Regions from separate parts of the Arthrobacter sp. Rue61a genome, predicted to be linked through region 1. Evidence: riboswitches for the same ligand, from Rfam matches in the RefSeq annotation. Region 1 holds a riboswitch; each other region holds the start of a gene.

The links. A riboswitch is a leader RNA that binds a small molecule or an ion and turns the genes downstream of it on or off. The one in region 1 is predicted to bind thiamine pyrophosphate.
Region 2: it holds a riboswitch for thiamine pyrophosphate, as region 1 does, so the genes downstream of both, ARUE_RS19055 (ECF transporter S component) here and thiC (phosphomethylpyrimidine synthase ThiC) in region 1, are expected to answer to the same signal.
Region 3: it holds a riboswitch for thiamine pyrophosphate, as region 1 does, so the genes downstream of both, thiO (glycine oxidase ThiO) here and thiC (phosphomethylpyrimidine synthase ThiC) in region 1, are expected to answer to the same signal.

Annotation. Positions count from the first base shown of each region.
Region 1 is NC_018531.1:2,868,102-2,872,153, forward strand. It holds gene ARUE_RS13060 (VOC family protein) at 1-235, opposite strand, end outside; gene ARUE_RS13065 (amidohydrolase family protein) at 315-1,397, opposite strand; TPP riboswitch at 1,481-1,588, shown strand; gene thiC (phosphomethylpyrimidine synthase ThiC) at 1,584-3,452, shown strand; gene ARUE_RS13075 (alpha/beta fold hydrolase) at 3,435-4,052, opposite strand, start outside.
Region 2 is NC_018531.1:4,176,440-4,180,491, reverse strand. It holds gene ARUE_RS19080 (Na+/H+ antiporter subunit E) at 1-332, shown strand, start outside; gene ARUE_RS19075 (MrpF/PhaF family protein) at 329-607, shown strand; gene mnhG (monovalent cation/H(+) antiporter subunit G) at 597-989, shown strand; gene ARUE_RS19065 (DUF4235 domain-containing protein) at 1,049-1,309, opposite strand; gene ARUE_RS19060 (NUDIX hydrolase) at 1,340-2,029, opposite strand; TPP riboswitch at 2,321-2,457, shown strand; gene ARUE_RS19055 (ECF transporter S component) at 2,535-3,155, shown strand; gene ARUE_RS19050 (ABC transporter ATP-binding protein) at 3,155-4,052, shown strand, end outside.
Region 3 is NC_018531.1:3,221,787-3,225,838, forward strand. It holds gene ARUE_RS14590 (thiazole synthase) at 1-441, opposite strand, end outside; gene thiS (sulfur carrier protein ThiS) at 445-681, opposite strand; gene thiO (glycine oxidase ThiO) at 678-1,946, opposite strand; TPP riboswitch at 1,939-2,057, opposite strand; gene thiE (thiamine phosphate synthase) at 2,085-2,756, shown strand; gene ARUE_RS14610 (ferritin-like fold-containing protein) at 2,787-3,455, opposite strand; gene ARUE_RS14615 (TM2 domain-containing protein) at 3,614-4,052, shown strand, end outside.

The DNA of each region.
Region 1 (4,052 bases):
GGAACAGGCCAGCCTCCCCCCGCCCCGGTATCTGCAAGCCAACCGCCGGCGCAAGATGGACAACGGGCTTACCTACGCGTCCCAAATAGAGCCCGCCATCCTGCTCGGCCACGACGTCCAGCCCCAGGGCGCGCTGGTAATAGTCACTCATGACCTTCATGTCGCCGACCTTGAGCATGACGGTGCCCATGGTGAGTTCGGCGGGAAGAAGATCCTGGCTGGAGGTGGTGGTCATGTGAAGCTCCCGGTTTTGAGGATGCCGCCTTTCGGTACCCTGCTTACCTTACTAAATTACTTGAAGCTTCAATTTATTCCTAACGTACGAACTCGCCTCGCAGGACGATGTGCTTTAGTTCGAGCACTGTCTCCAGGTGGCGCCGTGGATCGGTACTGCACAGCACGACGTCGGCACTCGCCCCGTCGCTGATGCCGTCGGCTCCCAGCCATGGACGGGCACTCCACGCGGCGGCGTCCAGGACCGCCGCCGGCGGCAGGCCGGCGTCGTGCAGTTCCTTCATTTCGTCGGCAATCCTGCCGTGCTTGATCACGCTGCCGGCGTCGGTGCCTGCATAGATGGAAACACCCGCCTCGAAGGCCTCAAGCACACGCTCACGCCTCCCCTCCCAGAGACGGGTCATATGGTCCGCGTACTCCGGAAACTTCTGCCCGGCCTGGGCTGCTATATCCGGGAAAGTAGCGATGTTGACCAAGGTGGGAACGATCGGCACTGACTGTTCCACCAAGCGGGGAAGGTGTCGCGGCAGGAGACCGGTGGCGTGCTCTATGCAGTCGATATTGGCATCAAGCATGTCGTCGATGGTGTCCTCGGCGAAACAGTGAGCCGTGACCCTGGCACCTTCATCATGCGCGGCCGAAATGGCGTCCCTCACGATCCTCGCCGGGAAAGAGGCAGCGAGATCGCCAACGCCGCGATCGATCCAGTCACCCACCAGCTTTACCCAGCCGTCGCCGTCGCGGGCTTCCTTTCGGACGGTCTCCACGAGGTCGCCGGGCTCAATCTCGTGGCCCAACCCGCGGAGGTAACGTCGGCTCCGCGCGATATGCCGGCCTGACCGGATCAACCGGGGCAAGTCCGATCGCTGCTGTACCCAGCGGGTGTCTGAGGGCGATCCGCAATCGCGGATCAGCAGCGTCCCGGCGACGAGGTCTGCTTGTGCCTGGGCAAGCGTGGCCTGCTCGTCAACCGCTCCTCCAACGCCGAGTCCGATATGGCAGTGTGCGTCAACAAAACCCGGCAGGACCCAGCCATCCAATACCTTGTCCGGCGAGGCAAGGGGACGTTCAAACGTCAGTTTGCCGTCGATGGACCACAGCCCGCGGCGCTCTTCGTCCGCCGAGACGAGCACGGGTCCACTGAATTCGATGATGTTGGCCATGGCAAAAGCGTAGCTGCGGTGGCTCGCCAGAGCCTGCTGTACTCATGTGACTGGGAGCCCGCCGGGAGCTGTGGTAGCTTCGTCTACGACCACACGGGAGCCCTTGCAGGGGCTGAGATCGGACTGATGCAGTCTGCGACCGTTGAACCTGTCCGGGTAATGCCGGCGAAGGAAGTGAGTATTCCCTTGAGCACCGCAGAAACACAGCACAGCCCTGTTCAAAATCAGATCAACGCAGGCCAAAACCAGATCAACGCAAGCGAAAACGCTCCTGAGCCCGTCACGCAATCGTTGAAGTCCCACACGTTGGCGTGGCTGGAAGACCGCGACAACGGCATACGTGTCCCCGTCACGGAGATCGCTTTGGAGCCCTCCCCCAACGGGCAAGCCAATCCCCCTTTGCAGGTGTACCGAACAGCAGGCCCGGGCAGCGATCCGGTGGTGGGGTTGGAGCCGTTCCGTGCACCGTGGATCGAAGCCCGCGGAGACACGGAGGCCTATTCTGGTCGGGAACGAAACCTACTCGACGACGGCAAGTCCGCGGTTCGGCGTGGAGCAGCGTCAGCGGAGTGGAAGGGCGCGCAACCTGTGCCGCGCCGCGCCGTCGAGGGTAGGGCCGTCACGCAGATGCACTACGCGAAGCAGGGAGTTGTGACTCCTGAAATGCAGTTCGTCGCGTTGCGGGAAAACTGCGATGTTGACCTTGTCCGCAGCGAAGTTGCCGCGGGAAGAGCGATTATCCCGAACAACATCAACCACCCCGAATCCGAGCCGATGATCATTGGCAAGGCTTTCTTGGTGAAGATCAACGCCAACATCGGAAACTCTGCAGTCACCAGCTCCATCGCCGAGGAGGTGGACAAGCTGCAGTGGGCAGCCCAGTGGGGCGCTGACACAGTGATGGACCTCTCTACGGGAGATGACATCCACACGACGCGCGAATGGATCATCCGCAACTCCCCCGTTCCGATCGGAACAGTCCCTATCTACCAGGCGCTGGAAAAAGTGAACGGCGAGGCCAACAAGCTGACGTGGGAAATCTTCCGCGATACCGTGATCGAGCAATGCGAGCAGGGCGTGGACTACATGACCATCCACGCGGGCGTTCTGCTGAGGTACGTGCCGTTGACCGCCAACCGGGTCACGGGCATCGTGTCCCGCGGCGGTTCGATCATGGCCGGCTGGTGCTTGGCGCACCACCAGGAGAACTTCCTGTACACGCATTTTGACGAGTTGTGCGAAATCTTCGCCAAATACGATGTCGCGTTTTCCCTGGGTGACGGGCTCCGCCCCGGTTCCATCGCCGACGCGAACGACGCCGCGCAGTTCGCCGAGCTGGATACGCTCGCTGAGCTGACACAACGGGCGTGGGAGTTCGACGTGCAGGTCATGGTGGAAGGCCCGGGGCACATTCCCTTCCATCTGGTGCGTGAAAATGTGGAGCGCCAGCAGGAACTGTGCAAGGGTGCGCCGTTCTACACGTTGGGTCCGCTGGTTACCGATATCGCCCCCGGCTATGACCACATCACCTCGGCCATCGGCGCCACGGAAATTGCACGCTACGGCACGGCCATGCTCTGTTATGTGACCCCGAAGGAGCATCTGGGGCTTCCCAACAAGGACGACGTCAAAACGGGCGTCATCACCTACAAGATCGCGGCGCACGCTGCGGACCTCGCCAAGGGACATCCGGGGGCTCATGAACGTGATGATGCACTTTCCAAGGCGCGGTTTGAATTCCGGTGGCGCGACCAGTTCGCGTTGTCCCTCGATCCCGTGACTGCCGAGGCCTTCCATGATGAGACGTTGCCCGCCGAACCGGCGAAGACCGCCCATTTCTGCTCCATGTGCGGACCCAAGTTCTGTTCGATGCGCATCAGCCAGGACATCCGTGACGAGTATGGTTCGGCAGAATCGCAGGCGGCCATCGCTGGAATGTACAGCGGCATGCGGGAAAAGAGCGAGGAGTTCCTGGCTTCAGGTGGAAAGGTGTACCTGCCGGAGCTTCAGGTCCCGGCAAACCAGGGCGTCAGCCGCTCAGGAAGCTTGAACTGACATAGCCCGGCCGACATCCGCGATGAACGAGCGGATAGCCTGATCTCCGTCAACGGAATCCTGGGGCCGGTGTCCTCCCGCTGCTACGCGGCGGAGGGCACCGGTTTCCTGCAGATAGCCGGCGATTTCCTCATACAAGGGCTCCCAACCTCCCGTGAGGACGAGTGTGGGAACGCCCGGCACGATATGGAGCGGGGCATCCCATGGCGGTGCTTGGAGCCGGAGCCTGCGGGCTGACCGCCGGGCCTCCGGGGTGTCCAGCCCGCCGGTTTCGGCCGAGAAAGCACGCCGGTAGAACTCGCGCTGGTAGTCGGCGTCGTTGAGCTGGTTTCTTACGTCGAACAGCGGTTCCATGAGGGCCCGGTAGGAAGCAGTCGCCGGAAGCTCAGCGGTCAGAGACAAGCAGGACGGCTCTACCAGGGAGAGCGAGTGCACCAGATCGGGGCGCTCGACGGCGGCAAGCATGGCGGATATAGCGCCTTGTTCGTGGGCAACGACGTGGCCGCCGCCGGAGTCCACCAGCGCGTTGATCAGGATGGCCACGTCCGCCGCGACGTTGGACTCCAGAGGTTCGGTGACGGCATCAAAGCCGTGCCGCCG
Region 2 (4,052 bases), 1.3 Mb from region 1:
GCTTCCTGGTGCTGTACCTGGCTGTAGCCAAGGGACCCAAGGTTCGCAGCGCCGTCGTCGCCGTTCCTTTGCGGAGCCATTCCGACCTCATGGTGACGGCCACCGGGCACGTTATCTCGCTGATCCCCGGATCCCTGGTGGTGGAGGTGGACCGCTCCACGTCCACGCTTTATCTGCACGCGCTCAACATTTACGAAGAGGCGGACATCGACAAGATTCGTCAGGAAACCCAAGACATCGAAGCAGGACTGATCCGGATCATGGGTACACGCGAAGAAGTCGAGGCCCTCAAAGCCGAACAGCGTCCCGGGATGGAAGGAGCAGCGCTATGAAAGAAGCGGTTCTCATAGCTACAGCCGTGATCCTCAGCTTGGCCGCCGCTGGGGCAATTATCCGCATCGCCATCGGCCCGTCCCTCCTGGATCGCGTTCTGGCATCAGACGTTTTGCTGGCAATCCTGGGCGCTGCCCTGGCGATCGATATGGCGTTGAACAAGCATCTGAACAACCTGATGCTGCTGGTAGCGCTCGCAGTGATCGGTTTCATCGGCTCTGTGACAGTTGCAAGGTTCGTGGCCGAACGCAGGGAGCAAAGCAATGAGTCCTGATGCCACCGGCCTTGACGCTGTGATTGATGTTGTCACCGCCGTATTCCTGGTGGTGGGTGCCCTGATGTCACTGGGCGCGGCCATCGGCTTGCTCCGCTTCCCGGACCTCATGAGCCGCATGCACGCAGCCACCAAACCGCAGGTCCTGGGGTTGTTTCTCATGCTTGCCGCAATCGGACTCCAGATGCGCACCTGGTGGGTGTGGCCTGTCTTGGTGGTGGCCTGGATTTTCCAGCTCCTCACGGCGCCCGTCTCTGCCCACATGGTGGGCCGCTCGGCGTACCGCACCAAGCACGGACACCGCGAAAAGCTCACCAAGGATGAGTTGGAAGCCGTAGTCCAAAGGGCGGCCGCCGGTCAGGAACCGGGGAGCGACCGCTAGCAGCAGCCACAACGAACGCCGGGTCACCTGCAGGTGACCCGGCGTCGTGGTTCGGGTGCCTAGACGATGTCGTGGGTCTTCGCGAAGCGCGCGATGGCGCGCTGCGTGCCCCGGCTTGCCAGGACCTGGATGAGCGTGCTCACAAAAGCCGAAATCAGTGCGAATGTCAGCGCCGAACGCAGACTGGTTTCCATATCGTCGTTGCCCATGGGCGGTTTGCTGCCAGTGGCCTTTTCCCACCCTTTATTGACGAGTTTGGTGCCTACGAATCCTGCTCCGAGGCTTACTCCGGCACCGATCAGCTTGAAGAAGAGGTTCATGCCCCCAGCCTAGCTCTAAAGGCCACACCGTTAGCGGCGGCTTTCCCGTTCCTTGAGGAACGCCGCCAATGAACCAACCGGCGCAAGTACTGGAACGACTGGGTGTTCGGCCGACCAGACAGCGTCCACGGTTCCGAGTCCGGCGATTTCTTTGAGCAGGTAATAGGTGGGCGGCATCAGTTTCAACGTGCCTGCGGCTTCCGCTTCAAGAATGTCCGCCACCGGCATCCACAGTGATTGCCAGGCTTCCGTAGTTTGATGCTGGGGCGTGGCTCCCGGAGAGGGCTTGGCAACGTAGAAGAACGTGTCGAAGCGTTTGGGCATGTCCGTGGGGGTGATCCAGTTGGCCCACGGGCGGAGGTCGGAGGCATCGATGGTGAGTCCGGCCTCCTCCTGAACCTCGCGGATGGCGGCAGCGAGTACCGTCCCGGCGTTCTTCGCTGCTGCTCCCGGATCCGCGCTCAGGGAGCTCTGGTTCCAGTCGGCTGCGTGGCGTTGAAGCAGCTCCGCCGGGTAGTCCCACCCGCTCTGATCGGCGGCATCGACGCGTCCGCCAGGGAAGACCACCATTCCGGCGGCAAAGTCCATGGTGCTCACCCTGTGTTGGACGAAGGCTTCGAGGCCGTCCGAGGCGTCGCGGAGCAGGATGACGCTCGCTGCCAGGCGGGGTTCCGCCACGGCGTTGGTGTCTGTAAGTCCCGAGCCGGAGATGTCCGTCATGAAATGTGCCCCTTTGCCGCGGTGAAGTCTGCTGATTCATTCTCTCAGGTCCTGTTGTGGGGCCTGGTGTGCAGGGAATGGCGTGGGGGAGGGGTGTAGAGCGGGCCTCGCAACGCCCTCCGTCTCGTTGTTAGGCCTGGTGTGCAGGGAATGGCGTGGGGGAGGGGTGTAGAGCGGGCCTCGCAACGCGCGTGGCAACGGGCACCTCAAGGACGGGAAGGCGATTGTGACTGGACCGCAGCGCCCGCCACGGACTCAGGTGTAAACTGAACCAGCCCATCAGGGCAGATTTGATAACGACAGGGGAGCGCCGCCGTCGGACTCTGCAGAGATGCAGGAGACGCGAGGGCGCTGAGAGTGCGGACAGCCGCAGACCCTCGAACCTGATCCGGTTAGTACCGGCGCAAGGGAGTCGAGCTTCTCAGAGTGTCCGGATGCGGACGGCGCGAGCCGGACCCGGGATCCGGGGAGCACTTTCCCCTCCTGTAACCTCAGGAGGCAGAAAATGACCACGGTAAACGTGAAGAAGGCCAGTTATAACTGGCGCGTTGTAGACATCGTTGTGGCGGCTCTTATCGCCATCGCCGGCGGCGTGATCTTCTGGGCATGGTCCCAGGGCGCGGCACTGGTATCCATCCCCATGAACGCGACGTATCCGCCGCTCACAGGCTTGATTGCCGGTGGCTGGATGATTCCCGCGGTCCTGGGAATGCTCATTATCCGCAAGCCCGGTGCTGCGCTGTTCTGCGAAGCCGTCGCCGCCACCGGTGAGCTCATCATGGGCTCGCAGTACGGCACCACGGTGCTGATATCCGGCGTTTTGCAGGGCCTGGGCGCCGAGCTCATCTTCGCCGCCTTCAGGTACAAGAAGTTCAACCTGCCCACCGCGCTCCTTGCGGGCGCCGGCGCGGGCCTCTTCTGCGGCCTGAACGACTCCTTCCTGCCATGGGGTTGGAACATCGCCTATGAGGCCGTCGACAAGCTGGCCTACATCACCTTCACCACAATTTCCGGCGCAATTATCGCGGGCGCACTCTCCTGGGCGGCCACGCGCGGCCTGGCCAAGACCGGCGTGCTGAGCTCCTTCGCCTCGCGCAAGGCCGCTTCGGAGCCCGTCTTCAGCTGATGTCCGCCACGCAAAGCGGCACGGTGAGGCCTGCCGCCATCTCAGCCGAGGGCTGGGGTTGGCGGCATGCCGGCCGGGCCCAAGCTGCTATTCAGGGCCTGGACCTTCGGATCGAACCGGGGGAGCGCGTACTGCTGCTGGGACCTTCGGGTGCCGGCAAGTCCACGCTCCTGCATGCCCTCGCCGGAGTGTTGGGGGATGAGGAAGACGACTCGGATGAGACCGGCTCCCTGCTGATCGACGGCGGTGCGCCCCGCGAGCAGCGGGGACGCGCCGGATTGATGCAACAGGACCCCGAGACACAGGTGGTTCTGTCGAGGGTTGGCGACGACGTTGCTTTCGGCGCGGAGAACCTTGCCGTGCCCCGTGACGAGATTTGGTCCCGCGTCCATGAAGCGCTCGACGACGTCGGGTTGCGTACCGTTGCGGGTGGCGGCCTGGCGTTGGATCACCCGACGGCGGCGCTCTCCGGCGGCCAGAAGCAGCGCCTTGCGCTTGCAGGAATTTTGGCAATGCGGCCCGGGCTGATCCTGCTGGACGAACCAACGGCCAACCTGGATCCTGCAGGGGTGCTCGAGGTCCGTGATGCTGTTGGGCGATGCCTGGACAAGACCGGCGCCACGCTGGTTGTGGTGGAACACCGTGTGTCCGTCTGGAAAGACCTGGTGGACAGGATTGTGGTCCTGCAGCCGGGGTCGGCCGCAGGGTCCAGCACGGCCGCAGGGGCCGGGCGGGTCACGGGCGGCGTCCTCTTGGACGGCCCTCCGGACCAGGTCCTTTCCGAGGCCCGCACTATGCTCATGTCGGCAGGCGTCTGGGTGCCCGGGTACGTCCCGGCAACCCGGGGGCGGCACAATGAGCCCGACACCGCGCAGCTTCTCCTCGCAGCCCAGGACC
Region 3 (4,052 bases), 350 kb from region 1:
ATTTGTGTAGGCGAAAACCTTGAAGCCACGGTTCACCAGTTGTTCCGTTGCATCCACCAGTTCCACGGCGTCGGGCAGGAGCGTGTGTTCGTCGGCGATGACTTCCAGCTTCACCCAATCGGTCTCCAGGGCTTCCCGTGCCAGTTCAGCAGTCATCACGGCGTCCTTGGCAGTAAAGCAGCCCGCAGTGTTGGGAAGGACCCGGATGTTGTGGTTCACCAGGAGCTGGAACAGCGATCCCGTTTCGGCTGGGGAATAGCGGCGCATGGCCACGGTGGTGAGCTCGGTCCCCGACGCCAGGAGCGCTGATCCCAGGCCATCGAGGCTCGGCGCGCCTCCGGTACCCATGATGAGCCGGGAACCGAATTCGACACCGTCGATCACCAGCGCGTCAGTGGAATGAACGTCAGTGGTGCGAACGTCAATGTTTGCTGTTGTCATGGTTCAGCCTCCTTGGACTGCTGTTACGAGTTCGAGTTCGTCTCCGTCGGCCAGCGCCGTCACGGCCCATTGGCTGCGGGGCACCACCTCGGAGTTACGTGCGACCGCGACTCCCAGCTTGCCGCCGTCGGCCGCTTGTCCGCGAGGGTCCAAGGCGCGGCCGGTGATCGCTGTGACCAGGGTGCTGACGGATGCGTCATCGGAGACTGCGTGATCGGTTCCGTTGAGTTTGATGTTCATGCTGTTTCCTTGGTGGGAGCGTGTGCTGCTGGTGTAAGAACTTGGGGAACTGAAGCGTTGCCCGCGAAGCGATCAGGCAGGAACGGAGTCCATCGAGGGTCCGTTGTGCCGCTGATGAGTTCGCCCACGATTCTGGCGGCCACGGGAGTCAGGAGCACACCGTGGCGGAAGAAACCTGTGGCGATCACCAAGCCGTCAGTGTCACCGTGGGGACCGCTGACCCGTCCGAGCAGGGGGGCGTTGTCCGGGGTTCCAGGGCGGGCGCGGGCGGTTGCTTCAAGGAGTTCCAATTCCGCAACTGCGGGGACCAGGGCTTGGGCATCCCTCAGCAGCTGGTAGACGCCGCCGGCAGAGACCGCGTTGGAAGACGCTGACAATCCGTCTTCGCGTTGCGTCGCCCCAATCACCACGGTTCCGTCATCGCGGGGAACTATGTAGACGGGAACGCCTCGAACCATCCCCCGAACAGTGGACGTGACCAAGGGCCGGAGGTTGTCGGGGACGCGAAGCCGGAGGATGTCGCCATAGACCGGCCTCACCGGAAGGTTCAGTCCCTCAGGGAGCCCCGACAGTTGGGATGCCCCCAGCCCGTTGGCCACCACAGTCTCCGCGGCGCGGACCACGACTCCGGATTCGAGTTCCACTCCGGTGACCCGCCCGTCATCCCTCAGCACACCGCGTGCCGGGGAAGGAACGGCGAATCCGTCATCGGCCCCGGACACCCAGGAACCGTCGTCAGGTGAATGGTTTGCTAATCCAGCCAGGAGGCATGCGGCGAGCTTTCGCGGATCCACTTGGTGGTCGGCGGGAATATCGAAAGCGCAGGAAATCTGTGGGCTGAGGAGCGGCTCGCGTTGCCTCGCGTCCCGCAGGGCCAGAGGTTCAACTCCCAATCCAGCTGCGAGCTGTACGGACCTCAGGTCTGCGAGCGCCCTGCGGTCGGCTGCGTCGGCACCCACGGCGAGGGTCGGCGTCGTGCGGTATCCGCTGCCCTCTCCACCCACGTGCAGTCCGTCCACGAAGGAAGGCCACAGCCGCGAAGATTCGACCATCAATTCCAGGAGGTCTCCCTCCTGATAATGCAGTTCGCTGACGGGTGCAAGCATTCCGGCGGCGGCGAACGTTGCACCCGAGGCCGGGACGGGATCGATCAGCGCCACTGAACGGCCAAGTCGCCGGGCTTCATGAGCGATGCCAAGGCCTATGATGCCGCCGCCAATGACGGCCACGTCTGTCTGGATGGGGGTATGGCGGGGACCTGCCATTCGTTTCCTTCCCTACGCCGGTACTAGCCGGATCAGGTCAAGCGGTCGGCGCTGAAGCCCTCTCAGCCGGACAGTCATATGACGAATGTCGCGGCTCCCGCAGTACGTGCCCAGTTTAGAGGAACTACTCTGGTTTCCATGACCCAGCCTGACGCCCTCGCCTCCGCCCGCCTCTATCTGTGCACTGATGCCCGTCAACGGCAGGGCGATTTCGAAGACTTTGTGGACGCCGCATTCGCTGGAGGCGTTGACATCATCCAGCTCCGCGACAAGACTCTGGAAGCTGCCGAGGAGCTTGAATTGCTGGCCGTTTTGCGGAGCGTCGCACAACGGCACGGACGGCTTTGGGCTGTCAACGACCGGGCCGATGTTGCCAGTATTTCCGGGGCTCCTGTATTCCACATCGGTCAAAAGGACCTGCCCCTGACGGCAGCGCGAACCCTCTTGCCGAACGTGACCGGCATCGGTCTTTCCACCCACACACAGGAACAAATCGATGCGGCAGTCGCCACCTCCCAGGGCCCCCTGGGACTGGACTATTTCTGCGTGGGTCCGGTCTGGGCAACGCCTACCAAACCCGGCCGCTCGGCGGTGGGGCTGGACTTGGTCACATATGCCGCAGAAGCGGAAAAGCGTTCGGGCAATGCTGTGACACTTCCTTGGTTCGCCATTGGTGGCATCGACCTCAGCAACGTCGAACAGGTAGTGGAAGCGGGAGCCAGCCGGATCGTCGTGGTCCGTGCCATCACCGAGGCAACGGACCCGACGGCGGCAGCCAAGTCGCTGCTGCAAGCACTGGACACCGTGTAGTTTCCCGCCGAATTCAAGCGGTCTTAGCCGCTACGCGGTCAGGCCAAGGCCTGTCATCCGGCGCCCGTGTTTATCGGCGAGTTCCGTCGTTAAGCTCCTGACCGCTGCACGCGCATCCCCGCCGCCTTTCAGCAATGGTCCCAGCAGGGGGTGTTCCATGCCGACGCGCTGCGCCTGCGTCAAAGCCTCCCCCACCAAGCGGCGACCCCACAATGCAAGGCGCGAGGCCAGGCGCGGGTCGTCAGCCAAGGCCCGCCTGATCAGGACGCGAAGGACTTCCGTGGCCTGGTCAGGGGAAGCGACGCGTTCAACGAAATGCCGCGTTGTTGGGTCGAGGAACATCGATACGGCCCTGTAGAAGTCCGATGACACCGTATCGATGACGTACGCCTTCATGACAGATTCGAACCAGTCCCCCGGTTTGGTGCGCTCATGGAAATGATCGAAGGAGCGCTGGAACGGCAGCATGGCTTGTTCCGGATCGACGCCCATCTCCGACAACCGGTCATTGAGGAGCGCAAAGTTGCCGTAGGCGCCCACGGCGATCTTCGCGAACACAGACCTGTCATGGAGGGTGGGGGCATAGCGCGAATCCAGGGAGAGGCGCCCGAAAGCGGATAGCTCGCCATATGCCATGGCTCCAAGCAACTCCGCGGAGAGTTGCCCGGCAGAGGCTGCAGCGTCCGGGGAGATGCCCATGGATCAAGACTATCCCTGGTGGGCCATCCGGCTCCCGGGGATTCCGTTCCTGCTTCGAGCTCCATTCCTACTAGGCTGACTTGAAGTGAGTTGACTGCCCTCTTGCCCTGCATAGCGCATGTCCTCCTCCTCGCACCCACTTCACTGAAGGATTTTCAATGAGTCACCCCAGTTACCCACCCGCGCCTCAAAACGACGCCAAGTCAGGAGTTCCGCAGGTGCCTGCCGCACCCTACGCTTACGGCGGCCAGTTCCAGGGTGGGGCACAGCCGGGCTACCAGCCCGGACCGGATTCAGGCCCCTACGGAACCCCGGTGGGAGCTCCGGCGAAGTCCTTCATGACCACATGGATCCTGGCCCTGCTCCTGGGTAGCTTCGGTGTGGACCGCTTCTATCTGGGCAAGATCGGTACCGGAATCGCGAAGCTGCTCACAGCCGGAGGCTTCGGTATCTGGTCCATCGTTGACCTCATCATCACGCTGACGGGAAACGCCCGGGACAAGCAGGGCCGTCCGCTTGCGGGTTACCCGGAGAACAAGAAGAAGGCATGGATCATCACCATTGTCGTCTGGTTCGCGGGCCTGATTGTCGGAATCG